DNA from 3 places in the Spongiactinospora sp. 9N601 genome. Region 2 is predicted to be linked to each of the others. Evidence: predicted binding sites of a transcription regulator. Region 2 holds the regulator's gene; each other region holds the start of a gene.
The links. The regulator HrcA, encoded in region 2, represses chaperone genes, less so after heat shock. The targets are predictions, from matches to a motif close to TTGGCACTCTCNNNNNGAGAGTGCCAA.
Positions count from the first base shown of each region.

Region 1: a site for HrcA is predicted at 1,757-1,783, ahead of groL (chaperonin GroEL). Genes of this name have one in related genera too.
Region 3: a site for HrcA is predicted at 5,697-5,723, ahead of groES (co-chaperone GroES). Genes of this name have one in related genera too.

Region 1 covers NZ_JBIRBB010000030.1:26,647-36,338, forward strand. Annotated here, with positions in the region: gene groL (chaperonin GroEL) at 3-1,628, opposite strand; gene ACH34R_RS41835 (cold-shock protein) at 2,181-2,381, opposite strand; gene ACH34R_RS41840 (MoaD/ThiS family protein) at 3,968-4,249, opposite strand; gene thrC (threonine synthase) at 4,279-5,544, opposite strand; SAM riboswitch class I at 5,560-5,704, opposite strand; gene ACH34R_RS41850 (RNA polymerase sigma factor) at 5,829-6,386, opposite strand; gene ACH34R_RS41855 (trehalose-6-phosphate synthase) at 6,490-7,917, shown strand; gene otsB (trehalose-phosphatase) at 7,886-8,758, opposite strand; gene ACH34R_RS41865 (DUF3263 domain-containing protein) at 8,780-9,106, opposite strand; gene ACH34R_RS41870 (hypothetical protein) at 9,418-9,692, shown strand, end outside.
Region 2 covers NZ_JBIRBB010000001.1:732,328-742,019, reverse strand. Annotated here, with positions in the region: gene ACH34R_RS03270 (hypothetical protein) at 66-419, opposite strand; gene ACH34R_RS03265 (hypothetical protein) at 416-2,269, opposite strand; gene hemW (radical SAM family heme chaperone HemW) at 2,832-4,064, shown strand; gene ACH34R_RS03255 (DUF3097 domain-containing protein) at 4,092-4,907, opposite strand; gene hrcA (heat-inducible transcriptional repressor HrcA) at 5,143-6,156, shown strand; gene dnaJ (molecular chaperone DnaJ) at 6,178-7,314, shown strand; gene ACH34R_RS03240 (16S rRNA (uracil(1498)-N(3))-methyltransferase) at 7,328-8,059, shown strand; gene ACH34R_RS03235 (hypothetical protein) at 8,070-8,774, opposite strand; gene ACH34R_RS03230 (SigE family RNA polymerase sigma factor) at 8,771-9,250, opposite strand; gene ACH34R_RS03225 (histidine triad nucleotide-binding protein) at 9,519-9,692, shown strand, end outside.
Region 3 covers NZ_JBIRBB010000002.1:368,899-378,590, reverse strand. Annotated here, with positions in the region: gene guaB (IMP dehydrogenase) at 1-271, opposite strand, end outside; gene ACH34R_RS05400 (LuxR C-terminal-related transcriptional regulator) at 859-1,881, shown strand; gene ACH34R_RS05395 (DUF5319 domain-containing protein) at 2,015-2,389, shown strand; gene ACH34R_RS05390 (hypothetical protein) at 2,350-2,559, opposite strand; gene ACH34R_RS05385 (sigma-70 family RNA polymerase sigma factor) at 2,556-3,182, opposite strand; gene groL (chaperonin GroEL) at 3,553-5,178, opposite strand; gene groES (co-chaperone GroES) at 5,296-5,610, opposite strand; gene ACH34R_RS05370 (hypothetical protein) at 5,996-6,247, opposite strand; gene ACH34R_RS05365 (hypothetical protein) at 6,795-7,040, opposite strand; gene ACH34R_RS05360 (hypothetical protein) at 7,895-8,152, opposite strand; gene ACH34R_RS05355 (hypothetical protein) at 8,806-9,045, opposite strand.

The DNA of each region.
Region 1 (9,692 bases), on a different contig from region 2:
ACTCAGAAGTCCATGTCGCCGCCGCCGCCCGGCATCGCCGGAGCCTTCTCCTTCTCCGGCTTCTCGGCGATGACGGCCTCGGTCGTCAGGAACAGCGCCGCGATCGACGCCGCGTTCTGCAGCGCCGAACGGGTCACCTTCGCCGGGTCCAGAATGCCCGCCTGGAACATGTTGACGTACTCGCCCGTCGCCGCGTTCAGGCCCTCACCCGGGGTCAGGTTGCGCACCTTCTCCACGACCACGCCGCCCTCAAGCCCCGCGTTCACCGCGATCTGCTTCAGCGGCTCCTCCAGCGACTTGCGCACGATCGCCGCGCCGGTCGCCTCATCGCCCGACAGCTCCAGCTTGTCGAACGCCTTGGTGCCCGCCTGCAGCAGCGCCACACCACCGCCGGGCACGATGCCCTCCTCCACGGCCGCCTTGGCGTTGCGGACCGCGTCCTCGATGCGGTGCTTGCGCTCCTTCAGCTCCACCTCGGTCGCCGCACCGGCCTTGATCACCGCAACGCCGCCGGCCAGCTTGGCCAGCCGCTCCTGCAGCTTCTCCCGGTCGTAGTCCGAATCGGTGTTGTCGATCTCGGCCCGGATCTGGTTCACCCGGCCGGCGATCTGCTCGGCATCCCCGGCGCCGTCCACGATCGTGGTCTCGTCCTTGGTCACCACGATCTTCCGCGCCCGGCCCAGCAGGTCCAGGCCCGCCGTCTCCAGCTTCAGGCCCAGCTCCTCGGAGACCACCTGGCCACCGGTCAGCGTGGCGATGTCGCCCAGCATGGCCTTACGACGGTCACCGAAGCCCGGCGCCTTGACCGCGACGGAGCGGAACAGGCCACGGATCTTGTTGACCACGAGGGTGGCCAGGGCCTCGCCCTCGATGTCCTCGGCGATGATGACCAGCGGCTTGCCGGCCTGCACGACCTTGTCGAGCAGCGGCAGCAGGTCCTTGTTGGCCGAGATCTTGGAGTTGACGATGAGGATGTAGGCGTCCTCGAAGACCGCCTCCATGCGCTCGGGGTCGGTCACGAAGTAGCCCGAGACGTAGCCCTTGTCGAAGCGCATGCCCTCGGTGAGCTCCAGCTCCAGCCCGAAGGTGTTGCTCTCCTCGACGGTGATGACGCCTTCCTTGCCGACCTTGTCCATCGCCTCGGCGATGAGCGAGCCGATCTCAGGGTCGGCGGCGGAGATGGACGCGGTGGAGGCGATCTGCTCCTTGGTCTCCACGTCCTTGGCCAGCTTGGACAGCTCCTCGCTGACCCGCTCCACGGCCGCCTCGATGCCCTTCTTCAGGGCCATCGGGTTGGCGCCCGCCGCCACGTTGCGCAGTCCTTCGCGGACCAGCGCCTGGGCGAGCACGGTGGCCGTGGTGGTGCCGTCACCCGCGACGTCGTCGGTCTTCTTGGCGACCTCCTTGACGAGCTCGGCCCCGATCTTCTCCCACGGGTCCTCCAGCTCGATCTCCTTGGCGATCGACACACCGTCGTTGGTGATCGTGGGGGCGCCCCACTTCTTCTCCAGCACGACGTTGCGGCCCTTGGGCCCAAGGGTCACCTTCACGGCGTCGGCGAGCTGGTTCATACCGCGCTCGAGACCGCGCCGGGCGTCCTCGTCAAACGCGATCATCTTGGCTGCCATAAGGCTAGACCTCCCAGATACAGGGTGGCTTGCAGCGGATCGAGCCGACGCCCGCGACGGCATGTGGACCCGCTTCCGCACGACACCGGACGTCGTGGTCGGCGAGGCCCCATCGCCTCGATCCCGGTTTGTCACTCTCGACAGGAGAGTGCCAACGAACTGTTTAGCACTCTACCCCGGGGAGTGCAAGCGTGAACCCTTGTGACCTGCTGACCTGCCGATCTCTCACCCCTCCTGGGGCGCCCGCGCGCGTCGCCCGCAACGCTGATCCGCCGGTGGCCTGGTGAGGGTCACCGGCCACCGGCGGATCTGGATACGGCGTGTGTTTGTGTGATTGTGCAGTTTTTGCGGTAAGGAAAGGGACCGAACTGCGGAAAGGGGAAGGCCCGGTCCCTTCGGGTGGGCCGGCGGCATCCGGCGGAACCGCGCGGACTGCGCTGCCGCACGCTTTCCGGACACACCGGCCCACCAGACGTTCCACGTGTGGATGACCCGCCTCACCTGCCCGGCGGCTCGGGGTCACCCTCGACGCCGACGGGCCGGCTATGCGGCTCAGACCGTCCGGACGGACTCAGCCTGGGGCCCCTTCTGCCCCTGGGTGATCTCGAACTCCACCCGCTGGCCCTGCTCCAACGAACGGTAACCGTCCATCATGATTGCCGAGTAATGGACAAACACATCCTTACCACCGTCTACCGCGATGAAGCCGTAGCCCTTGTCCGCGTTGAACCACTTGACGGTGCCCTGCGCCACTTTCCGACTCCTCTTGCTGGGCTCCGGGCCGCACCCATTCCTCTGCGCGGCCCGCGATCTCCGAGGCGGAGATAGAGCCGGAAGTGTGGAACTCCCGGATAGTTGGGAGACCAACTTCTTACTCGTACTCGGCTACGTCGATCGAACTCGACCATACCTGTGGGACGGCATTGAGCAACAGAGTCAGGGCGCAAACTCACTCTTGACGTTCGCTCATAGCTTGTTGAGAGACTTTTCTTCCATCGAATCTATGGTTAAATCTTGCACCATTACCTATGACGGGAATGGAACAGTGCCCGCTTAGCCGCCCGTCTTGGGGCGCCCCGGGCACAGACTTCCAGGGCCATAACCCCATTCCCTCCACGGACTGCGACGCTTCCCGCACAACCCGCACACAGCACCCCAACCCCCTCGCCCCGTTATGGGCCCCCACCCGATGTAATGAAGTGGTTGGAGTTCTGTAACCACCGCCTCCCCGCCGGGGCCTCTCCTAGCAGGTGGGAGCGCTTCCGGGGGGCGGGAGCGGCCGTCGTACGGACATCCGAACACCCCAAACGCGAATGACCCTCACCTCTGACGCGGTGCGGAAATAGCGGTACGCAAACACACGAATACCCATCAGTCACACTCGGGTCTGACAGGTGAGTCAGGGCTGACCGACCGGGGTGTCGGCCAATAGGGCCGGTAAGCCCTCATGTCACAAGTCCGCCCCCGGCACCGGCCGCCCCGGGGGCCGCAATCCGGCGCGGCGACCGGTGGGCGGAAGCCCGGCACAGGCCCTGGCGGGAATGGCGGCGAGGGAACGCCGAATACGGCACCGGCGGGAGGTGAAGGCGTGCCAGTCAAGCGCCGACATCCGTAATAGTGCCGATTACCGAGGCACGGCTATCACGTGCCAGGCGGGCTTTTAGCCGAGCTCACCGCCTGTCCTGAGGCTTGCGGGGGGCGCGGATGGGCCGCTGTGCCGGCGGTGGAACGCGGGCATGGCGGAGCTGGTCCCATACCGGGACGACATACTCGGCAGACGGCACACATCCGACGCGGCCACGAAGAATGATCTACCCGCCGCCCCGTCGATCAACCCGCCCCCACCACATACCGCGTACCCCCTACACGGTCCCGGCCCCCCGCCAGCGCCCGCCGGCGCGGGCACCGTGCGTCAAAGGAGCAGGCGGCCGAAGCAAGGCCAGACACGCACGCAGAAGCGGATGGCCCGGGACCTAGGGCCGAGTGTGCACACGCGGGAGCGGATGCCCCCAGGCCAGACCGGACGCAAATGCGCCCCGCCCAGCAGGCTCCCAGCACAGGCCGCCACCGCAAGGCCCCACCTCAGCAGGCCCCCGGCTCGGGCCGCTGTAAGGGCCGCACTCAGCAGGCCGCCACCGGCAAGGGCCGGAGGCGCATACGGCCCGCCTTAGCGGGCTCCTGGCGGGGGTCGTCGTCGCGGTCGGCCCGGTGGTGCCGTGATGGTGGGGGGCTCCGGGCGCCGGGCGATCATGCCGGTTCGGTATCGGGGCGAGCGACGCCGTACCGCCGTACTCGCTCGCTCCCGTCCAGGACACCGAAATGTACCGCTGGGGACACCCTCAGCGGGCGCCTCCCGCGACCGCCGGGATGACGGAGACCTGAACGCCTTCAGGCGTCGCCGTGTCGAGGCCATCCGAAAAACGGACGTCCTCATCCCCCACATACACGTTCACAAAACGCCGGATCTTTCCGGATTCGTCCAGGATGCGGGCCCCGATGCCCGGATAGTCCGCGTCCAGCTTCTGGAAGACCTCGCGCAGCGTCGCGCCCTCCCCGCCGACCTCCGCCGCACCATCGGTGTATGTGCGCAAAATCGTCGGAATACGCACAGAAACGCTCATTTTCAGCTCACTTTCGTCAGATATGCGGTTCACTCGGCAACGGTCGCGCGGAAGGCGTCGAGGGACGGGCGGATCACCGCCGAGGGACGCGCGTGGTCCGCGACCGCGTCGAGGGTCTTCAGGCCGTCGCCGGTGTTGAGGACCACGGTCTCGGCCTCGAGGTCGAGGCGGCCCTCGCGGACCAGCTTGGTCAGGACCCCGACGGTCACGCCGCCCGCAGTCTCGGCGAAGATGCCCTCGGTGCGGGCCAGCAGCCGGATCGCGTCCACGATCTGGTCGTCGGTGACATCTTCCACCACCCCGCCGGTACGGCGGACGATGTCCAGCACGTACGGCGCGTCCGCCGGGTTGCCGATGGCCAGCGACTTGGCGATGGTGTTCGGCTTGACGGGCTTGATCACGTCATGCCCGGCGCGGAACGCCGTCGCCACCGGCGCGCACCCCGCCGCCTGCGCCCCGATGACCTTGTAGGGCCGGTCCTCGACCAGGCCCAGCTTGATCAGTTCGGCGAAGCCCTTGTCGATCTTGGTGAGCTGCGAGCCGGACGCGATCGGGATCACGATCTGCTCGGGCAGCCGCCATCCGAGCTGCTCGGCGATCTCGTAGGCGAGGGTCTTGGAGCCCTCCGCGTAGTAGGGCCGCAGGTTGACGTTGACGAACCCCCACTTGTCGCCCAGCGGGTCGCCGATCAGCTCCGAGCAGAACCGGTTGACCTCGTCGTAGGTGCCCTCGATGCCGACGAGCCTGCCGCCGTACACCGACCCCATGACCACCTTGGCCTGCTCCAGGTCGGCGGGGATGAACACGCAGGCGTCGAGCCCGGCCCGCGCCGCCGCCGCCGTGACCGCGCCCGCGAGGTTGCCCGTCGAGGAGCAGGACAGGGTGTGGAAGCCGAAGTTGCGGGCGGCCTCGACGGCGATGGCCACCACACGGTCCTTGAAGGAGTGGGTGGGATTGCCCGAGTCGTCCTTGATGTGCAGCGAGCGCAGGCCCAGCTCGGCGGCCAGCCGGTCGGCCCGCACCAGCTTGGTCCAGCCGGGGGCCAGGTTGGGCTTGTCCGCCACGTCGGCCGGTACCGGGAGCAGCGCGCGGTACCGCCATACGTTGGCCGGCCCCGCCGCGATCTCCTCGCGCGTGACCGGCCCGAACTCGTAGGCGACCTCCAGAGGGCCGAAACACTCGATACAGGCGAAGTCAGGGCCGAGGTCGTAACGGGTGCCGCACTCGCGGCAGGAGAGGGCGACGGCGGCGCCGAAGTCGGTGGTGGCGGGCTTGTCGTGTGTCGCGAGCGCCATGGAAGCGAGGCCTTTCCCTCATCTTCGCCTGCGACCGCCTTGATCACAGGCCGGATTTGGCACCTGTCCCGGCCGGCCTCTCGCCATGTCGCGAGCGCTGATCACCGGGAAGGTTGCCGGGGCTTCGCAGGGCCGGTCCCTCCACCCCTCTGGATGAGCAATATGAAGTTGTGAAGTCTGGCGAGCCTGACGCACAGGCTCGCTCGCACTCTACCCGGCAATCGGACATCCGTGACGAGCCATCTCAACATTCAAGACGGCAACCGTCCAGAGATCGGTCCGGATCAGCCTCCGTAGGCGTCGCCCAGAGCCGCCTGCACGAACTTGCGCGCCTGGTGGATGCGTGACTTGGCCGTGCCGAGCGGGATCTGGAGCTGCTCTGCCACCTCCGCGTAGTCGAGCTGGCAGATGTCACGTAACACCAGCGCCTGCGCGAGGTCCGGCTTGTCGGCCTCCAGCGCCTCCATCGCGTCGAGCAGGTCGAGCCGCGACCCCGCGATCACGCTCACCCTGCGGACGTCGGGCCGCTGCATGGGCAGCTCGTCCGAACTCTGCTCGGCCGCCCGGCGCTTGAGCGTGCGGTACGTCGTGCGCGCGCAGTTGGCCGTCACGATGTGCAGCCAGGTGCTGAACCGTGCCCGCCCCTCGAACCGGCCGATGTTGCGGGCCACGGCGAGCAGGGTGTCCTGGCACGCCTCCTCGGCGTCGTGGTGGTAGGGAAGGATGCGGCCACAGTGCCGCAGCACGTCGGGCTCGATCCGCCGCAGCAGCTCGCCGAGTGCCCGGTGGTCACCCTGCGCGGCGGCGCGGGCCAGTTGCTCGGTCGTCTCGTCCAGCGCCATTCGGGTCCCCATCAGCCGTGAGTCCTGGACATCCTATGGTCAGGGATCAGGGTTGGTTAACCTTCCCGCAAGCGTCCCACGGCGAAGGAACGGTGGTCTAACGTTGAACGCTGTCCTGGTGGCCTCCAACCGCGGCCCGGTCTCCTTCACCCTCTCCGAGGGCGGCGAGCTGACCATGCGCAGGGGCGGTGGCGGCCTGGTCTCCGGCCTGTCCGGCGTGGTCAAGCAGATGGACGTGCTGTGGGTGTGCGCGGCGCTGTCCGACGGCGACCGCTCCGCCGTACGACTGGCCCCCGGCGGACGCCTGGACCACGCCGGATACGACACCGGCCCGCTGCGCATGCTGGACATCCCGCCCGCGACCTTCCACCGGGCCTACAACGCGGTCGCCAACTCGACCCTGTGGTTCGTCAACCACCTGCTCTACGACACGCCCAACGCGCCGCACTTCGACGGCAGGTTCCGCCGCGAGTGGGAGTCGTACCAGTCCTACAACGCGGCGTTCGCGCTGGCGCTCGCCGAGCAGGCCGGGCCGGGCGCGCGGGTGATGATCCAGGACTACCACCTCACGCTGGCCCCGGCGATGCTCCGCGGCGAACGGCCCGACGTGCGGATCGCGCACTTCTCGCACACGCCGTGGGCCCCGCCGGAGTACTTCACTCTGCTGCCCGACGACGTGGGCATCGAGGTGCTGTCCGGCATCCTGGGGGCCGACCACGCCGGGTTCCTCACCGAACGGTGGGCGGCGGCGTTCATGGACTGCTGCGAGGTCGTGCTCGGCGCCCGGGTCGATCGCGCCCGACGTACCGTCACCCACGGGGGCCGGACGACCAGGATCGGCGTCCACGGGCTCGGCGTGGACGGCGAGGCCCTGTGGGCGCGGGCGCTGGAACCGGACGTCGAGTCGCACATGGCCGCGCTGCGGCAGCGGGTCGGCGGCCGGCGGCTGATCGTCCGGATCGACCGTACCGAGCTGTCCAAGAACATCGTGCGCGGCCTGCTGTCCTACCGGGAGTTCCTGGCGCAGCACCCGGAGTGGCACGGCCGGGTCGTCCATCTGGCCTTCGCCTACCCGTCGCGGCACGACCTGCCGGAGTACCGGGAGTACACCGCGGCGGTGCAGCGCTGCGCCAAGGAGATCGAGGACGACTACGCCACCGAGGACTGGGACCCGCTGATCCTCAACGTCCACGACGACTACCCGCGCTCGCTGGCCGCCTACCGGATGGCCGACGTGCTGCTGGTCAACCCCATCCGCGACGGGATGAACCTGGTGGCCAAGGAGGGCCCGATCCTGTCACCGCGCTCGGCGCTGGTGCTCTCCCGCGAGGCCGGCGCGGCGGCCGAGCTGGGCCGGGACGCGATCCTGGTCAACCCCTACGACGTCTCCGGCACCGCACGGGCCCTGCACCAGGCCCTGACGATGCCGGAGGAGGAGCGCACGCGCAGAGGCGAACGGCTGCGCGACGCGGCGACCGCGCTGCCGCCCGCCGCGTGGTTCAGTCAGCAGCTCGACGCCCTGGGCGGCTGACCGCCCCGGCCAGCGCCCGCAGCAGCGCCACCACGCCGTCCGGGCCGTCCACGATGATGTCGGCGCGCTCGCTCAGCGCGGTCACCTCGGCCGAGCCGCTGCACACGGTCACGCCGGGCAGGCCGGACTGGCGTACCGCGTCGAAGGCGGCCAGGTCGCCCAGGTCGTCGCCGACGTACATCACCGAGCGGGCGGACCGCTCGGCCAGGAAGGCGGACAGCGCGTCGCCCTTGTCCGTGCCGGGGGGCCGCAGCTCCAGGACCAGGCGCCCCGGCTCGACGATCAGGTCGTGCCGGGCGGCGAGCGCGGTGAGCGGCTCGGTCAGCGCCGCGAACGCGGCGGCCGGGTCGGCGGTCCGGCGCGTGTGGACGGCCAGCGCCCTGCCCTTGTCCTCGACCCACGCGTCCGGCACCCCGGCCGCGGCCAGGACCTGGGGCAGCGCGGCACGGGCCGCGGCCACGCCCGCCGGGGGCGGCGGGGAGGTCAGCTCTCCGGCCTCCCAGCGCTCCACGCCGTACTGCCCGAGCACCACCAGCCCCGGCACGTCGGCCAGCGCGGCGTCCGCGCCGCCGCCGTACTCGATCGCCGAGGCCGCCGGGCGACCGGTAAGGATCAGGACCGTCCCGACGGCCGCGCCCAGCGCGGCCAGCACGCCGGGGGCGGCGGGATGCACGCGGGCGGCGGTGGGATCGGCCACGATCGGCGACAGTGTGCCGTCGAAGTCGAGCCCGATGACCGCGCCGGACGGATCGGCCACGATCTTGTCGAGCCCCACCGACCCCGCGGCCGTGCGCGGCCACGGCAGCTCCGCGGGGGTGGCCTCAGCAGGTTGGTCGCTCATCCGCTTCCCTTACCCTGACCGTCACGGACGCATGCCGAGCCGGCGGGCGGCCCGCTCGCGCTGCCTGGCGGCGCGCAACCGGCGCAGCCGCTTGATCAGCATCGGGTCGTGGGCCAGCGCCTCCTGGCGCTCGACCAGCTCGCCGAGCAACTGGTAGTAGCGGGTGGCGGAGAATCCGAACGCCTCGCGGATCGCCTGCTCCTTGGCGCCCGCGTAGCGCCACCACTGGCGCTCGAACGCGAGAATCTCGCGGTCGCGTTCGGTGAGACCGCCGGTCGTCTGCGCGGGAGCTTCTTCGGGGGCGTCATCGGGGGCGTCACTGTCACCGTCCACCGGCGCGGTGTCCATGCTGTCCTCCTCGGTCGGGCCCGCGACGGTCACGTCACGAGCGCGCGGCCCGGAGCCATCGTAGTAGGCAATTTGCGGGCCTTCATGTCGGTTGTGCAGACTTGGTGGGCGCAGCCGTGGGCAAGAGGCCGGGCGGGGCCCGGTAATGCCCGCGCCAAAATCATGGCCCTATCTCACTACCGTGGGTATCGGTTTGTTCACCGATACGCCGCGTCGGCGCGCGCTCGCATGTCAGAATGAGCCCGGCACCAGCGGATGATCGGGGAGCGGGCCCGTGAGCCGCGGCCTGATCCGTTTTGGCGAGGGCGCACTTGACCGAAGCACGTGACACGCGTCGCCGCGGCGCACACCGCAGACGCCGCCCGTGGCCGGTGTGGGCGTTCCTCCGCAAGCCGTACGCGCTGCCCGTCATCCTCGCCGCGGCGATCGGCCTGATCGCGCACTCCTGGCCGCCCGCGCACAGCGGCACCGGGGCCCCGGTCGCCGACCGCTGGCGCACCTGGCCCGCCGCGCGCATCTTCCCCGCCATGCTGCCGGGCACCAGCCCGTCGGGGGCCGCCGTCCGCTACCGCCTGACCGGGGTCGC
Region 2 (9,692 bases):
GAACACCGCCGGCCCAGCCCACAGGTCTCACTCACTTGCGGTTACCGGGCACCGGGTCTGCCCTATCAGCCGATGAGGAGGGTGGTGAGGGCGGCGACGGCCTGGCTGAGGGTGGTGATGGCGGTGACGCGGCGGGCCATTCGTTCCAGGGTGTCGGACAGTACGTCGGCGTCGGGGTCGTCCTCGGCAAGTTCGTCTTCGATCCGGTCGGCCTCGCGCAGTACCGGCCTGGCCTGGTCGCCCAGTTCCTCGCGGTACCGTTCGACCAGGTCACGGATGTCGGCCAGCAGTCGTTCCGCCTCGCCGGGCGGAGTGGCCGGGCCGCGGATGTGCTGGACGGCTCGCGCCCCCGTACCGACCGCCATCGGCCCCTGGACGTTCCCGCCGCTGATCTGGATGCCCTTGTTGACCTCGCTCAATTCGCGCTCCCCGGCTGCCCCTGTTGCTGTTGATGTTGCTGCTGCCTGGCCTGGGCGTGCGCGCCCGCCGCGACCGGGCCGGTCACCGTGCCGCCGGTGATGATGGCGCCGTTGTTGATCACCGTCGCCGCCTGCTGCCGGTAGGCGGTGGTGTCGATGTCGCGGGCCTCCAGATAGTCGAGCACCGCCTCGGTCAGCCGCTGCTCGATCAGCTTGGTGTACTTGTCGGCGTCCAGCACATGGGTGAACCGGTCCACGTCGATCGCCGCGCCCAGCTCGCGTACGCTCTCCCGCGCCCCGAACGGATAGACCAGGTAACGGGCGGGATTGCGCTGCCGAAGGCCGCGGCGGATGTTCTGGACGGCCGTGCGGATCAGCCGCCCCGGTGCGAACACCACGTCGGCCACCAGGTCGTTACGCCCGGACAGCGCCGCGCGCCAGACCACGATCGGCTTGGGCAGGGCCGGCAGCTTGTCGATTTCGTGGAACTGCGCCGCGACCGGCGGCAACACCGTCACCACGAGCTGGGTGTAGAGCATGCGGCCCTCCACCGCGAGGTGGATGAACGCCGAGACGACGATCCCCCGATCTTCGGCCGGGGCGAGCAGAAAGCCGTCCGCGTTCCTGATCTCCTGGCCGTCCACGTTGACGGTGACCCGCTGGTAGTGGCGTACGCCGCCCTGCGGATGCCGGCTCACCGCGTCGATGGTGTCCTTGCGGGCCGCGTAGTGCGGCATCCCGGAGCCGGGGTCGATCAGCGGGTGGCTGTTGTGGGAGCCGTGCCAGGAACGAGCGCGGGCGTCCGGCCAGTCGCGGCGGGTGAACGTGCCGCGCACGGCGAGGTGGTCGGTGATGTGCAGGCCCGTGATGACCTGCGCGGGGTCGCGTACGGCGTCGCGCATCTGGAGCAGCCGGGAGCGCACGAAGTCGTGCAGATCGACGACGTCGATCTCGACCTGCCGGTCTCTGACCGGATCGTCGCGGCCGGCGGAACCGGCGGAGCCCGGGGACCGGCCGGGCGGGCGGCGCAGGCGGTCAAGTTCGACGGCGATCGACCAGGATCGGTGGACGTCTCCGGCGCCGACGAACGGGTTCTCCGCGCCGTAGAGGGTGATGTTGCCCCACTGGGCCCGCGCGATGTACTCCAGCCGGTCGCGGTGGGCCGCGATTCCGTCGTCGGTGAGCCCGTCGTGGAAGCCGGGCTTGAGGCGTTCGGACAGGGTCAGGTACCACATCACGCGGTAACCGATCGCGAGTGCGAAGGGCAGCGCGGCGATGACGAGCGGCCCGAGCAGGGCGCCGGGCGAGGGGAGTTCGCCGGGCGCGGTGTCGAACCCCGTACCGATGCCGCTCATGATGATCAGGTAGCCGCAGACGGGCAGCAACAGCCCGGTCGCCAGCAGGAGCGTGGCTTTGGACGTGGCCGGCCCGCGGCGTACGGCGGGCGCAGACAACAGGACGAGCGGCACCCAGGGCAGGATGAACAGCACGGCGGGCCAGACCAGCAGGGACACGATCAGAAGCACCGTGATGAAGGCGTCGCGCAGCACGGAAAGGCGTTCGGCGCGCAGGCAGTGGGCCACCACCGGGACCAGATCGACGCCGCCGAAGGACGGCGCGACCGCGCGGTACCGGTCATCGAGCAGCTCGCGCAGCACCCGATCGCGGAACCGGCCGTTCAGGTAGGCCCCCGCGCACAGGTAACGGGTGGCGTTCTGGAGGGGCGCGGGCGGCGCGGCCTGTTGCGGTTGCGGCGCGGGCTCGGCCGATCCCGGGGCTACCGATGGCCCGGTGGGCGGTCCGGATGGCGGCGTGGGCGCGACGGAGGGCCGGAGCGGCCAGCCGGACACGGACGGCTCAGAAGGCGCTGATGGCCCTTGGGGCGGGAAGGCTCCGGTGTGTGGTTCCAGGGAAGGTGGGGCCGTAGAGGGCTCGGAAGGTGGGGCTGTGGGGTCGGAGGGCCAGGGTGGCCGGCCGGGCATGGACGGCTCAGATGGTCCGTTGGACGGCCCTTGCGCCATGTAGGGCTCGTACGGGGCAGAGGGCGTCGGCGGCCCTTGGGGCGGGGAGGCTCCGGCATGCGGCTCGGACGGCGGTGGGGCCGCAGGGGGCTCGGGAGGTGGGCCGGACGGTGCGGGGGAGGGCGGCCAGGGCGGCGGTGATGCGCCCGGTGTGCCCGATGAGTCCGCAGGATTCGATGACTCCGGAGGTGGCGCGTGCGGGTCGGGAGGTGGGCCGTCCGCACTGTGGATGTCGTCCATCGGCGCTCCGTAAGGGGGTCTTCACAGCATATCCCGGGACAAGGAACACCGAGAGTAGCGATCCGGTAACCCCGCTTACCGCATCTCCTCACGCTGGAGCCCCAGGCTCTTGATGGCCTCCGCATGCCCCCGGCGGCGGCAGACTGAAGGGGTGCCTGCCATCCTTCCCGACGGTGAAGCCGTCCCGGCGTCCGGCGAGCTGCCCGCGAGCGCGTTCGACGGGTTCGGCGCGCGGCCGTTCGGCTTCTACGTGCATGTGCCGTTCTGCGTGACCCGCTGCGGCTACTGCGACTTCAACACCTACACCAGCGGCGAGCTCGGCCCGGGGGCCTCCCCCCGCGACTACGCCGACACCGCGATCGAGGAGGTGCGCCTGGCCCGGCGGGTGCTGGAGCGGGACACGGGCGCGGTGCCGCGCGTCGAGACCGTGTTCGTCGGCGGCGGGACGCCCACCCTGCTGCCACCGGCCGACCTGGTGCGGGTCCTGCGGGCGATCGACGGGGAGTTCGGGCTGGCCCCCGGGGCCGAGGTCACCACCGAGGCCAACCCCGAGTCGGTGGACGCCGCCGCGCTGGCCGTACTGCGCGAGGGCGGCTTCACCCGGATGAGCTTCGGCATGCAGAGCGCCAGCGAGCACGTCCTGCGGGTGCTGGACCGGCGGCACACCCCGGGCCGCGCCGCCGAGACCGTACGACTGGCGAAGGCCGCCGGCTTCGAGCACGTCAACCTGGACCTCATCTACGGCACGCCGGGCGAGTCCGACGCCGACTGGCGCGCCTCGCTGACCGCGGCGCTCGCCGCCGGCCCCGACCACGTCTCGGCCTACTCGCTCATCGTGGAGGACGGTACCCGGCTGGCCGCCCGGATCGGCCGCGGCGAGCTGCCGATGCCCGACGACGACGTGGCCGCCGACCGCTACTTGATCGCCGACGAACTGCTCACCGCGGCCGGTTTCGCCTGGTACGAGGTGTCCAACTGGGCCGCCTCCGAGGCCGCCCGCTGCCGGCACAACCTGCTGTACTGGACCGGCGGCGACTGGTGGGGCGTCGGCCCGGGCGCGCACAGCCACGTCGGCGGCACCCGCTGGTGGAACGTCAAACACCCGGCCGCCTACTCCGCCCGCCTGGCCCAGGGCGTCTCGCCCGCCCACGCGCGCGAGGTGCTGGCCCCCTCCGACCAGGTCGTGGAGCGGCTGATGCTCCAGCTCAGGCTCTCCTCCGGGCACCCGCTCTCGGAGGTGGACCCGGCGGCCCGCCCGGCGGTGCACCGGGCCATGGCCGAGGGGCTCCTGGACGAGAGCGCGCTGGCCGGAAACGATCAGATCGTCCTCACCCTGCCCGGACGCCTCCTCGCCGACGCCCTGATCCGCGACCTGATCGTGTGAGCCACCCGGTCCCTGCGAGCCAGGAGATCAGTCGTCGCCCGGCGCCGCGGTCACGAAGTCGATCAGTTCCTCCACCCGGCCGAGCAGTTCGGGCTCCAGGTCGGCGTAGCCGGTGACCGACCCCAGGATGCGCCGCCACGCCTCCGCGGGGTCCAGCCGCCACCCCAGGGCCGCGATGACCCCTTCCTTCCACGGTGTGCCCCGGGGCACCGTGGGCCAGGCCGGGATGCCCACCGCCGCGGGCTTGACGGCCTGCCAGACGTCCACGTAAGGGTGGCCCACCACCAGTACGTGCGGCGAGTCGATCGCGGCGGCGATCCGGCTCTCCTTGGAGCCGGTCACCAGGTGGTCGACCAGGACCCCGAGGCGCCGGCCCGGCTCGGGGCCGAACTCCGCGACGATCGCGGGCAGGTCGTCCACCCCCTCCAGGTACTCCACGACCACGCCCTCCACCCGCAGGTCGTGCCCCCAGATCTTCTCCACCAGGGCCGCGTCGTGCACGCCCTCGACGTAGATCCGGCTCTCCCTGGCGACGCGGGCACGCAGGCCCTGGACCGCGACGGACCCCGACGCGCTGCGCGCCGGTCCGCCCGCGGACGCGGCGGGCCGGACGAGGGTCACCGGCCTGCCGTCCAGCAGGAACCCCGCGGGGGCCAGCGGGAACACCCGGCGCCGCCCGAAGCGGTCCTCCAGGGTGACCGCCTCCTTGTCACAGCCCACCACCGCGCCGCAGAACCCGCTGTCGGGATCTTCCACCACCAGGTCCCGCTCGGCGGGCACCTGAGGGATCTGTCCCTTTTTCGGCCGTCGCCAGTTTCCGGCGAGCACGTCACGCCCGTACATGTCCGCCGACGCTAGCAAAGACGATCGCAAAAGCGGCGCCCGACGGCTTCGCGACCACGCGCCGGCCATCGTCCGAAGCCCCCGCACGGGCTTTTCCGCCCGGGGCGGAGGATCTTACCCGCCCGTGTTATCGCACCCCGCGCACGGTGGCCGTACACTTGGCACTCGGGAACACAGAGTGCCAGCGCTGGCGTTCCCGAGTGGGACCGACGCGGATGGCAGGGAGGTGAGCACGTTGGTCGACGACCGAAAGCTCGCGGTCCTCCGCGCCATCGTCGAAGACTACGTCTCGACCAACGAGCCGGTCGGATCGAAGGCCTTGACCGAGCGGCACAACCTCGGCGTCTCCCCGGCCACCGTGCGCAACGACATGGCGGCCCTGGAGGAGCTGGGTTACATCACCCAGCCGCACACGAGCGCGGGCCGGGTGCCGACCGACAAGGGCTACCGGCTGTTCGTCGATCGGCTGTCGCAGGTCAAGCCGCTGTCCGCGGCCGAGCGCCGGGCGATCGAGACCTTCCTGGCCGGCGCGGTCGACCTCGACGACGTGGTCACCCGCACCGTCCGGCTGCTGGCACAGCTCACCCGGCAGGTCGCGGTGGTCCAGTACCCGGCGCTGAGCCATTCCACGGTCCGGCACATCGAGCTGGTGCCGCTGACCGAGCGCCGGGTGATGATGGTCCTGATCACCAACACCGGGCGGGTCGAGCAGCGGGTCATCGAGCTGCCCGACGTGATCGACGACTCGCGGATCGCGCACATGCGGGCCGTGCTCAACGCCTGCCTCGACGGGTGCGGCCTGGCCCAGGTGCCCGACACCGTGGCCGACCTGCCCGACCGGATGCCCGTCGAAGACCGTTCGAGCATGGTGACCATCCTTTCGGTGCTGCTGGAGACGCTGGTCGAGCGGCACGACGAGAGGCTGGTCATCGCCGGTGCCGCCAACCTCGCGGCGGCCGACTTCACCATCGGCCTGCGCGAGGTCCTGGAGGCGCTGGAAGAGCAGGTGGTGCTGATCCGCCTGCTCGGTGAGACCACCGACACCTCCGCGATCACCGTGCGGATCGGCTCGGAAAACCCCTATACCGGTCTGCGCGGCACGTCGATCGTGGCGGCCGGTTACGGCTCGGGTGACCAGCAGCTCGCCCGGCTCGGCGTGCTCGGGCCGACCCGTATGGACTACCCGGTGACCATGGGCGCGGTTCGCGCGGTGGCACGCTATGTCAGCCAGATCCTGACTGCATCATAAGAGGCCGAAGAGGTTCGATAAGTGGCTAAGAGCGACTACTACGGCACCCTCGGGGTTCGCCGTGACGCCAGTGCGGAGGAGATCAAGAAGGCCTACCGCAGGCTGGCACGCGAGCTGCACCCGGACGTGAACCCCGACCCGGCCACCCAGGAGCGGTTCAAAGAGGTCACCCAGGCCTACGAGGTTCTGTCCGATCCCAGTAAGCGGCAGATGTACGACCTGGGCGCCGACCCCTACGCCGGCGCGGGAGCGGGAGCGGGCGCCGGTTTCGGGGCGGGGTTCCCGTTCAGCGACATCATGGACGCCTTCTTCGGCTCCGCGGGCGGCGCCCGGGCTCCGAGGTCGCGGGCCAGGCGCGGGCGCAACGCGACCATCCGCGTGGAGCTCGACCTGCGCGAGGCGTGTTTCGGCACCACTCGCGAGCTGATGGTCGACACGGCCGTGGTCTGTGAGGTGTGCCAGGGGTCGGGCGCGTCCGCCGGCACCCACCCCGACACCTGCGACATGTGCCAGGGCCGCGGTGAGGTCTCCCAGGTCACCAGGTCCTTCCTGGGCCAGGTCATGACCTCGCGGCCGTGCCCGCAGTGCGGCGGCTACGGCTCGATCATCCGGCACCCCTGCCAGGAGTGCTCGGGCGACGGGCGCGTCCGCACCCGCCGTACGATCAAGGTCCGCATCCCCGCGGGCGTCGAGGACGGCACGCACATCCAGCTCGCCGGGGAGGGCGAGGTCGGCCCGGGCGGCGGCCCGCCCGGCGACCTGTTCCTGGAGATCGTCGAGAAGCCGCACGAGATCTTCGAGCGGCGCGGCGACGACCTGCACTGCACCGTGCAGATCCCGATGACCGCCGCCGCGCTCGGCACGGTGCTCACCGTCGAGACCCTCGACGGCAAGGAGGACCTCGACGTGCGCCCCGGCACGCAGTCCGGGCAGGTCATCCCCCTGTACGGCAAGGGCGTCCAGCGCCTCAACGAGACCGGTCGCGGCGACCTGCTGATCCACTTCAACGTCGAGACGCCCAGCCGCCTCGACCCCGAGCAGGAAGACCTCCTGCGCGAGCTGGCCAGGATGCGCGGTGAGGAGCGTCCGCCGGGCAAGTTCGCCCCCGGGCAGCAGGGCTTCCTGGCGCGGCTGCGCGACGCCTTCAACGGCCGCTGAGCCGGTCGCGGCCATGACGGTTCCGGTCTTCCTGGCCGAGAGGCAGCGGCTCGCGGCGGACACCATCGACCTCGGCGGCCAGGAGGGCCGCCACGCGGCCACCGTACGACGGCTGCGCGCCGGCGAGCGGGTCGATCTCACCGACGGCCTCGGCCTGGTCGCCGAGTGCGTGGTGACCGACGTCGGCAAGGACGCCCTGCGCCTCGCCGTACGGCGGCGCTACGACGTACCGGCGGCCGAGCCGCGCCTGGTGGTCGTCCAGGGCCTGCCCAAGGGCGACCGGGGCGAGCTGGCCGTCGAGATGATGACCGAGGCGGGCGTCGACGTCATCGTGCCGTGGGCGGCGGCGCGGTCGGTCACCCGCTGGAAGGGCGACCGCGCCGCCAAGGGCGCGGCCCGCTGGCGGGCGACCGCCAGGGAGGCCGGTAAGCAGTCCCGCAGGTTCCGGCTGCCCGAGGTGACCGACCAGGCCGAGACGCCGGAGGTGGCGGCGCTGCTGGCCGGGGCGGCGCTGGGCGTGGTGCTGCACGAGGAGGCGGGCGTGCCGCTGTCCGGGATGAGCCCGCCCGCCAAGGGCGACATCGTCGTCGTGGTCGGGCCCGAGGGCGGGATCACCGGCGAGGAGATCGACGGCTTCCGCGCCGCCGGGGCGGTGCCCGCCGTGCTCGGGCCCACCGTGCTGCGCACCTCGACGGCCGGGGTCGTGGCCGCGGCGCTGCTCTCGGTCCGCGCCGGGCGCTGGTGACCCGGCGCGGTCAGTCTTCGATCGCGGTGTTGGTGCCGAATCCGCTGGACAGCGGGCTGGCCACCTCGGTGGGGGCCGGTTCGGGATCGGACGGCGGGCACTCCTCCGGTGGGCACGGGCCGCTCGGCGTGGGCTCGCTCTCGGTCGGCGTCGGCGCGGTGGTGGGGGCGGTCGTCGGCGTCGGGCTCGCCTTGGAGGGGCAGTCGGCGCCCTTGCCGGACGACTCGGGCCGCGGTGGCTCGGGCTCGCCGGCCGTCGGGTCGCCGTTGGGCGTCGGGCAGGTCTCCTTGTCCGACGGGGTCGGCGTCGGCGACTTCGAGCGATCCGGCGTCTTGGTGGTCGGCGGGGCCGCGCTGTTCCGCGTCGGGCTCGGGGGCGCCGGCGGCACGCTCGTGGCCTGCGGCGGCGCCTTGGGGCCGCGCGAGGTCGCGTTGATCGTCGGCGGGGTCCGGGTCGCCTCGGTCAGGCCGACCGACTGCTCCCGGGCGTCGCCGCCGCGCAACTGCGGCACGGCGATCACGACGGTGGCGGCGACCAGTACCGCGCCGGCCACCGAGGCGGCGGCGCGCCACCACACCAGGCGGCCGTGCCCGCGTTTGTGCTGGATGCGGGCGCGGATGATCTCCAGGCCGTCGGGGGAGGGAACGACCTCGTCCGCCTCCGCGCGAAGCACACGACGAAAGAGATCGTCGTACTCGTCGGGGGACTCGGTCATGACAATTGCTCCAACACGGTACGTAAGGCGGCCATGCCGCGGGCCGTATGGCTCTTCACCGCGCCCTTGCTGATGCCCATCGCGCTGGCGATCTCAGCTTCGGACAGGTCACCGTAATACCGTAGAACCAGGGCTTCTCGCTGGCGGGTCGGCAGACTTCGCAGCGCTTCGATGACGGCGGTCCGCTCCAGCTCGCCGATCGCGCCGTTCTCCGCGCTCGGCGCGTCGGGCAGCCCCTTGGGCGCGTACTTCTCCACGACCGCGCGGTGGCGCAGCACGGATCTCGATCGGTTGACGACCGATTGGCGCAGGTAGGCGAGGGCCTTGTCGGTGTCGCGGAGTCTGCGCCAGGCGCCGTGCAGGGCTACGAAGGCGTCCTGGACCACTTCCTCCGCGGTGGCGTTGTCGCGGACCAGCAACACGGCGAGACGCACAAGTGACCGATAGTGCGCGCTGTACAGCGCGGTCACGGCCATGTCGGCGTCCCACCCGACGGGCACTGCCCCGAGCGACCTGTCGGCCACGAGGGTCTCGGTGGTCACATCATTAGGACGCGTGGCCTTCGCGGAGGGTTTACTACGCTCATCCGGTTCGTTTGGGGGCATGACCCAGTCGTGTCCTCGCCGGTGGCCTCGCCCGATTGTTTCTTACGCAGAAGTGTTGCACAGACACAATATCCGGCAGGATCTTTGCTTGCAGCCCGCCACGGGTTACCGATTGGCAACGGCGGCTGCCGCTAGGGTATTGGCCGTGGAGACCGACTGCCTGTTCTGCAAGATCGTGGCCAAGGAGATCCCAGCGGAGATCGTCCACGAGACCGGCCGCACCCTGGCGTTCCGCGACATCAACCCGCAGGCCCCGACGCACGTGCTGGTGATCACCAAGGGCCACCACGCCGACGCCGGGGCGGTGGCCGAC
Region 3 (9,692 bases), on a different contig from region 2:
CCTCGGACCGCTTGACCAGGTCGATCTGCTGGGCCTGCTCCTCGATGGACAGGTTGCGGTGCAGGATGCCGATGCCGCCCTGGCGGGCCATCGCCACCGCCATGCGGGCCTCGGTGACGGTGTCCATCGCGGCGGAGATCAGCGGGATGCGCAGGTTCAGTGACCTGGTCAGCCGCGTGGTGGTGTCGGCGTCGCCGGGCTGCAGGTCGGAATACGCCGGGACGAGCAGGACGTCGTCGTACGTGAGCCCGGTCTCGGTGAACTTGGCCATGCTGGTAACCCCTCTGCCGTGGCGCGCCCATGATGTTGGACCCCGGCCGTGGCGAAGCCCTTGTGGAGCGGTACCAGATCAGTTTAGTGGGCGCATGGAGCGTTGACATGCGGGGCCAGCACGTTGACATGCGGGGCCAGCACCCCGAGGGCGGCGCGTGGGCCCGAGGTCGGACGACGATCCCCACGTACCGCCGTCCGGCCACGGGCCCACGAGTCGTGACACCCACCGACATGGCACGGGGCCGGGCGACGACCGGGCCCCGGTCCGTGCTCGGGGCACGTGGCCGGAGACGAGAAGACGGGAGATCGGAAAGGTCGGTGTCCCCCCCGATCCCCCGCCACCGGCACCGACCGGCGGAAAGCGCCTGCCACCGGATCCCCCTCCGTCTCCGGTCAGCGGGCCGCCTCCGACGGGCGATGCCGACGCTGTGTCAAGCCTGCGTCACCCCGCGTCATTGCGCAACGAAAGAACGTGCAACTGCACAAAGTTGCAACCAGGTTGCACGGACTCCGTCCAAGCCCAGGACCACCGTGCCGTGACCGGGTTATCCTCACGGCACATCGCGTCCCCCAGGAGCCCCGCCGATGCGCAACGACTCCCGCACGCTACCCGACCCGCTCGGCGGCCTCGGCCTCACCCCGGCCCAGGCCGTGCTCTACACCACGATCCTCCGGCTGCACCGCGCCTCGCCCGCCGAGCTGGCCGCGGCGACGGAACACCCGCAGGAGCGGCTGGGCGAGCAGCTCGCCGCCCTGGTACGGCTGGGCGTGGTCGACCAGCGTTCGGGCGAGTACTTCGCCAGGCACCCGGCGGCGGCGCTCGGCCGGCTGGTCGCCGAGCGGCTGGACCGGCTGGCGGCCGAGAGCAGGCAGATCGACTCGGCGCTGAGTTCGATCAGAGAGCTGATGCGCGACTACGACGCGGGGCACGACCTGCGCAGCGGCCCGTTCCCCGTGGAGGCGGTCAGCGGCGCGGACGAGTTGTTCGAGAGCGTGGTGGGCATGGCGGTGGACGCGCCCCCGCTCGACGTCTGCGCGGCGATTCCGGACCATCGCACGATGGTCGACTTCGCCAGGAGATATGCCGACACATGGGTCGATGCGCAGCGGCGCGGGCTCATGTCGCTGCGCATGATCGTCCCGGTGGAGTCGCTGAGCGTCCCCGGCCTGGCCGGCAAGCTCCAGGAGCTGACCGCGGGCGGCGGCAGCGCGCGCACCCTCGACCGCGTGCCGAGCTGGTTCTTCACCGCCGGACACGACACCGCGGGGCTGCCCGCCCTGTGGGGCGGCAACCCGCCCGACCACGGCTACAAGTGCTACTTCGTGCGGACCTCGGTGATGGTCGGGGTGCTGCGCTCGCTGTTCGAGGAGCTGTGGGCGCGGGCCGAGCCGCTGCCCTGGGCCGGTTCGGCCGACGGCGTGGTGCAGGTGCTGCGGCTGGCGGCGCAGGGGATGTGCGATGAGCTGATCGCCCGGAATCTGGGGGTTTCGGTACGCACGGTACGGGCACGCTTCGCCGACGCGATGACCGAACTCGGCGCGCAGTCCCGCTTTCACGCGGGCGTGCGGGCCGCGCGGCGAGGATGGCTGAAGGAGGCGGACCGGTGAGGCGCGCGGCGACCCGCACACCGAGCGCGAACAGCGACGGCAAACAGTGCTTCATCAGGCGCGTCACACACCGAGCAAGACGGGGAGCCAGACTATAGGCTCTTTCCCCATAGTCGTTGACAAGGTGGGATGCGTGGAAGATCTCCCCCGCGACCCGTTCGCGGACGATCCTGAAGACCCGGCCGGAGCCTTCAGCGGGCTCACGGAGAGCGAACCGCTGACGCCCGCCGAGCGCGACGAGGCGATCACCGACCTCGCCGACGTGGAGGTGTTCCGCTCGCTGCTGGAGCCGCAGGGCGTGCTGGGCCTGGTGCTCGACTGCCCGGAATGCGGTGAACAGCACTACTTCGACTGGGACCTGCTCCGCGGCAACCTGCGCCAGATGATCGACAACGGCCGCCCGCAGGTACACGAGCCCGCCTTCCAGCCCAACCCGACCGACTACGTGAGCTGGGAGTACGCCAGGGGCTACGTGGACGGCGTGATCGACACCGAGGAGCGGCGCTGATCGACATCGTCGATCAGCGCCTGTAGCAGGCGGACCGCCGGGTCACCCGAGTCGGCGGGCGCCTCCCGGCGGGACAGCTCGTGGCAGATCATGTCGTCGGCGACGACGCCCGACTCCTCGCCGCCGGGCCGCAGCGAGCGAGCCTGACAGTAGGGGTCGAGCGCGCTCAAGCGATCGACTCCAGCTCGGCCATCGCGCGCAGTCGCGCCAGCGCCCGGTGCTGGGCGACCCGAACCGCACCTGGTGACATGCCGAGTACATTACCGGTCTCTTCGGCGGACAGTCCGGAGACCACGCGCAGAATGATCAGCTCGCGCTGGTTGTCCGGCAGCCGCGACAGCAGCCGCCGCGCGTGCTCGGCCTCGATGTAGCGGACCACGGTCTCCTCGGGCCCTGGGCCGTCGTCAGGCCCGTCGGGCAGGTCCTGTGTCGGTACGGCCGAGCGCACCGAACTCCGCAGCGCGTCGGCCACCTTGTGCGAGGCGATGCCGAAGACGAAGGACGCGAACGGCCGTCCCATGTCGCGGTAGCGCGGCAGCGCGGACAGCACCGCAATGCACACTTCCTGAGCGACGTCATCGGCAATGTGATACTGCCCCGCTACTCGGCCCAGTCGTGCACGGCAATAACGCACCACCATCGGGCGCAACCGCCCGAGCAATGTTTCGATCGCACTGCGATCCCCCTGAACGGCCAGGCTCGTCAGTTCCCTGAGGTCGGACTCATCCGATCTCGTCGCAAGCCTTACCCCACCTATGGCGTCGGCGACGCTTCCCTCGGTCACGTTAGGCATGATGCCCGTACTGATCGGGCCTGTCGTCATGGCGAACGGCTACGGATTGGTCACATTGACGGGATGCTGACCCCCCGTAATCGAATGACGACAGTGCGGATTAATTGCCATGAAATATTTCCGGGGATTAGCCAATATGCGGCCTATTGGGGCGATCCTTGGACGACGCTTTAAGCCCGGCGTAGGTTTACCGCGAAACAGATTTCTATCCGACACACTTGCGTCCACTGATCACATGTCCGCGGAATGGCGCCGCCACACGGGCAGCAGGGGCGACGGCCCGCGGGCGTACGGCCCGCCGGCACGCGAACGGCCCGCGCCCCCGTGAGAGGGGCACGGGCCGTACGTGAGAGCCCTTACGCCGGGGCGGTCAGTGCCCGTGGCCGTGGCCGTGACCGTGGCCGCCGCCTGCGCCCTCGGTCTCCTCCTCGGGCTTGTCCACGACGAGCGCCTCGGTCGTCAGCAGCATGCCGGCGATCGACGCGGCGTTCTGGACGGCCGAGCGGGTCACCTTGACGGGGTCGTTGACGCCCTGAGCGATCAGGTCGCCGTACTCGCCCGTGGCCGCGTTGAACCCGTGACCCGCCGCAAGCTCGGTGACCTTGGAGGTCACCACGTAGCCTTCGAGGCCGGCGTTCTCGGCGATCCAGCGGGCCGGCTCGACGAGGGCCCGGCGGACGATGGCCACGCCCGTGGCCTCGTCACCGGTCAGGCCGAGGTCACCGAGGTCCTTGCCGACGTGGATCAGGGCCGAGCCACCGCCGGAGACGATGCCCTCCTCGATCGCGGCGCGGGTCGCGGAGATCGCGTCCTCCAGGCGGTGCTTCTTCTCCTTCAGCTCCACCTCGGTGGCCGCGCCCACCCGGAGCACGCACACGCCGCCGGCCAGCTTCGCGAGGCGCTCCTGGAGCTTCTCGCGGTCCCAGTCGGAGTCGCTCTGCTCGATGGCGAGCTTGATCTCGCGGATCCGGTCCTCGATCGCGGACGCCTCACCGGCACCGTCCACGATGGTGGCGGTGTCCTTGGTGACCACGATCCGGCGGGCCGTGCCGAGCACGTCCAGCCCGACGTGCTCCAGCTTCAGGCCGACCTCCTCGGACACCACCTGACCGCCGGTCAGGATGGCCATGTCCTGGAGCATCGCCTTGCGGCGGTCGCCGAAGCCGGGGGCCTTGACCGCGACCGAGGTGAAGGTGCCGCGGATCTTGTTGGTCACCAGTACGGCAAGGGCCTCGCCCTCGACGTCCTCGGCCACCACGAACAGCGCCCGCTTGCTCTGGGCGACCTTCTCCAGCAGCGGCAGGAAGTCGGCCACCGAGGCGATCTTGCCCTGGGTCAGCAGGATGTAGGCGTCCTCAAGGACGGCCTCCATCCGGTCCTGGTCGGTGACCATGTAGTGCGACAGGTAGCCCTTGTCGAACTGGAGACCTTCGGTGAACTCCAGCTCCAGGCCCATCGCGTTGGACTCTTCGACGGTGATCACACCGTCCTTGCCCACCTTGTCGAACGCCTCCGCGATCAGGTCGCCGATCTTGGCGTCCTGGGCGGAGATGGTCGCGACGTCGGCGATCTCCTTCTTGTCGACCACCGGGCGGGCCGACTCCAGCAGCTTCTCGCTGACCGCCTTGGCGGCCTTGTCGATGCCGCGCTTGAGCGACATCGGCTGGGCGCCCGCGGCGACGTTGCGCAGACCCTCGCGGACCATCGCCTGGGCCAGCACGGTGGCGGTGGTCGTGCCGTCACCGGCGACGTCGTTGGTCTTCGTCGCGACTTCCTTGGCGAGCTGGGCGCCGAGGTTCTCGTACGGCGCATCGAGCTCGACCTCGCGAGCGATGGTGACGCCGTCGTTGGTGATGGTCGGCGCACCGAACTTCTTGTCGATGACCACGTTGCGGCCACGCGGGCCGAGGGTCACCTTGACGGCGTCGGCGAGGGCGTTCACGCCACGCTCAAGAGCGCGGCGCGCGTCCTCCTCGAAAGCCAGGATCTTCGGCATGACAGTCCTCTCTAACGAGCCAGGGAGGCTCGGGGGCACAGCGGACGACGCATCAGAGCCCCGGGCTCAGGTGCGCCCGGGGCTCGGATACGTCATGTGAGTAAGCCCCGTGGGCGCTTACTTCTCGATGATGGCGAGCACGTCGCGCGCCGAGAGCACCAGGTACTCCTCGCCGCCGTACTTCACCTCGGTGCCGCCGTACTTGCTGTAGAGGACGACGTCGCCCTCCTTGACGTCGAGCGGAATCCGCTTCTCGCCGTCCTCATCCCAGTTGCCGGGGCCCACCGCGAGGACCTTGCCCTCCTGCGGCTTCTCCTTGGCGGTGTCCGGGATGACCAGGCCAGAGGCGGTGGTCTGCTCGGCTTCAAGCGGCTGAACCACGATGCGGTCGCCGAGCGGCTTAACGGGAACCTTGGTGGCGGTCGTCACGATCGGACCTCCCCTTCAGATTTCGATTATCTAGAAGAGGCGACCAGCGGGGCCTGCCGTCGCGGGTGTCAGACCTGCCTCGTCGCATGTTGGCACTCTCAAGGGGAGAGTGCCAACACGAAACAGTATGCAAGGGCGCGCGAGTCGTCAACACGAACCGCCCGCAGGTCAGGCCATATCCTGTCCGCCCAGAGAGGAACGCGTGTCGCTACGGGCGGCAGAGCAGGCAGGGGTCCACACTACGCCCACACACTTGATCATGGATCCCGGCCTGGGCTTCGGGGCCCGCCCGGTCGCGCGAGGGGCCGGACACACGAGGGAGCCGGCGCCTCGCGGCGCCGGCTCCTTCAGTGGGCGATCAAATCCCCCGTTGATCACGGATACCAGATTAGTTGTTGTTCTGGTAGGCCCGGATGCTGCAGTCGACAGGCTTGCGCGTGGCGATGGTAACCGGGGTGAGAGGAATCACCGGGATAATGATGTCGCCGATGGCCTGGTTGCCACAGACGACGATGTTGTCCGACTGCCGAGCAACATTGCCGCCGTCGTCGGGCCCGATGGTCGCGTGGGCCGGAGCGGCGAGCCCCACTCCTGCAAAAGCCGCGAGCACCGCACCACCAAATGCGAGCTTCTTGAGCATCTAAATCTCCCGATCGATCTCGGATGAGGATCCAGCTCGTACCACCTGAAGGCCGAGCCGATAGCAAGTAGACCCACCCGAGGCCCGAACAGCAAGCCAATTGCACCATAACCGCCGTAAAGAAAAGGCAAATCACCATCCCGGGCAGGTGAATTCATGCGAGCATTCGTGAGCCGCATTGGGGGAATTCTCACGGTTAAGGCTTCTGACGGTTTTCGGGTAGGCGAATTGGAGATTTCCTACCTCAGGGGCTTATAGGAAGACTGTCCGGATCTTCCCGCTACCCGGCGCGTACCCTGCGTGACCGAGACGCCTGCCGGGAGCACTGCGGAGCGGGGGGATCTCGGCCGTACATGCGATCGGGGGAGACTCCGGATGGGAGGGTCCCATCGGTGTCTCCCCCGTGGCCTTCGCACGAGCTGGAGCGTGAAGGTTCAGCGCGCACCCGTGGTCGAAGGCGTACGCCGGCGCGGGAAACGATCGGCCAAGGCCCTGGCCCGAGGTCCGCGCCGGCGTCCGGTCACCCCTTGTGAACGACTCAAGCGGCTCAGTTCTGGTAAACGCGAACGCTGCAGTCCACCGGCTTCTTGTTCGCGACACTGACCGGACCGAGGTTGAGCAGCGTGACGATGATGTCGCCGATCGCGCTGTTGCCGCACACGATCACGTTGCCGGACTGCTGGGCGGTATTGGTCTCGTCCCCCGGCCAAGGTGTGGCCGCCACCGCCGGCGCGGCGAGCCCCGAGGCGGCGAAAGCCGCCAGCATCCCGCCGATTGCGAGCTTCTTGAGCATCTGAATTCTCCTGATCGATCTTGCATGAGTTCCGGCGCTCGCCACCCGAGCACAGGACCGATTGCCAGTAGACCCGTGCCGGTCACGAACAGCAAGCCAATAGCACCGTTATTGCCGTAAAGAAACGGCAATCAACCGGATTTCCGCTTAGCGGACTTCAACCATCTGCTGCCCATATTCCAATAAATCGGACATCACGCATACAAGGGGCGCACTACTACAAGATTCGCAACCCATAAAAAAGGGGCACCGCAGCTTCAGCAGCGGTGCCCGCACAGCCGGAACATCTCCCTGAACGGTCCGTTGACTTCCTCCGCACGGATGAATCCGGAGGATTCCAGCCCTCGCGAGCCGGATCTTCCCTCTTCACCGGCGACAGCCTCACAGGCATCACATCCCGCCGGCCCGGCGGCTCGGTTCTCGCCGCCAGGCGGGGCCGCTACGCGGCGGGGTCTCCAGCGAAGGAGTTCCGATGAACGACCCTGAACGGCCCCGGCAACTCGGCGACCCGGCGGTGGCCGTCCATGCGCCGAGGACGATCCGCCGGATTCGCCGGATCGGCTCACCGGATCGGCTCACCGGTCGCCGTGAGTTCCCTGGTCAGAGGTGGCGTGCGAGGTATCGCACCCGATCGGGCAAAGGCACCGAGGGCGGCCCTCCGGCCGTCCTCGCCCCTCGTCGCCGGCACGGCCGATGAATGGAGATCGACGGTGGTTCACGGGCCGTCGTCTCCCGCCGTACCTCGGACGACGGCCTCCAGGTAGAGACGGCGGGCTGGAGGCCCTCGTCACGAAGTCTCCCTAGCGGCCTCTGCTTCCGCCACCCATCAGGAAGGGGAACTCAGTGCCTGCGGCTCAGTTGCCGGTGTTCTGGGTGACCCGGATGCCGCAGTCGACCGGCTTGCGGTCGGCGAGAGTCACCGGCGTCAGGTTGAGCAGGTTGACGAACACGTCGCCGATGGCGCTGTTGCCACAGGTGATCGTGTTGCCGTTCTGCTGCGAGGCGTTGATCTCGCCCCCGGGCCACGGCGTGGCCGCGTGGGCCGGTGCGGCGAGCCCCATGCCGGCGAATGCGGCGATCATGGTCCCACCGAGTGCGAGCTTCTTGAGCATTTAAATCTCCCGATCGATCTCGGAACGAGAATTCAGCTCGTACCACTGACGGCCGAGCCGCTAGCCAGTAAAACGGCACGCGACACGAACGGCAAGCCAATCACCACTCCGGCGACCACAAAAAGAACCCCAACGGAGGCCATGCGCCGTTCCAACGATCTGGGCCCGGTGAACGCGGACCCCAATGCGCACTGAGCGATTGCTTGACCTACCCGCATGGACGACAAACCCCGACACCAGAGCCGGTTAGGCGCAGATCTGGCGGAACAAAAAAGGAAGCGGGTGTCACGGCTTTCACCGCGACACCCGCAAGCCCAACTTTATCCTCGCGAAGCCGATGCATCCCCAATAATGGATTTCGTAGCATCAGAGGCGTATACCCTCGAAGGTCCGCCGATCACGCCGGCGCGTGCGGACCTTACGATCCTCATCGCGTCGAAAGTGAACGAACAGACCAGGAATGGCGATAAGCGGACCCGCCGCCGCCCGGCCCCCTCTCGCTCCCCCGGCCCTGGCCGGCCGCTCCCGCAGGTGAGCGGCCGGCCAAAGGTGCCCGACCGGCCAGAAGTGCACGGCGGCGAAGGTTCCACCGCAGCGCCCCGTGAACGAATCGATGCTCCGGCACCCGCCCGTCGAGGCTCGCCGGGGGCACCTTAGTTCTGGTGCACCCGGAAGCTGCAGTCCGTCGACTCGTTGTTGGAGTTGGTGGTCGGAGCCAGCGGGATGATCGGGATGAAGATGTCCCCGATGGTGCGGTTGCCGCAGACGTTAACATTTCCGCTCTGCTCCGCAGCGTTGCTGTCCCACCCATCACCGGCATGCGCCGGCGAGGAAAGTCCCAGGGCGGCGAAACCCGCGACAACGGCACTGCCGACGATGAACTTCTTGAGCATGTCAATCTCCCGTTCGATCTGGTCTGATAGCCCGGCCTCCCTCCTTGGATGCCGAGCCACTAATTAGTAGACCTGAGACATTGTGCTAATAGCAAGCGAATAGCGGTAAAGAAAGCCCAACTCTTACCGGTACACCCTTTAGTATGATAAATGCGACATACTGGGCGGGCGTATCCCTCCAAATTGGACTCCATCCCACCAAACCTCTCAGTAGCAATATTTCCCTCCGGTTCAATGTCGAGAGCCGGTCGATCGCGAGCCGTCACGGCAAGCGCGATGGTCGTGTCCCGCAGCGTGCTGGAATTGCGACGACCAAGCCCGCCCCAGCGGGCAGGTACCGGACCGGCCCGGCGGCCGGAGCAACCACCACCGCCCCGTACACCGAACCCGTGAGAACGCGGCTGAGGGCCGCCCGGCCGTACATGGTCAGAGGCAGCGGCGCTTCGTGCTCGCAGGCTCTGCGGCGCACGCGACGGACCGGCGTTCGCGTGTGAACCGTCGGGCGGCTTCGGCAGCGGGCCATCACCTGGCCAGGTCCGGCGCGCACGCCAGGCGGACCTGCCTCGGGTACCTCGGCCAGCGGAGGGGCCGGACATCAGGCTCGGGGTGACGTCGCAGATCCGGTTCGGGCGGAGTGGTCCTCAGAA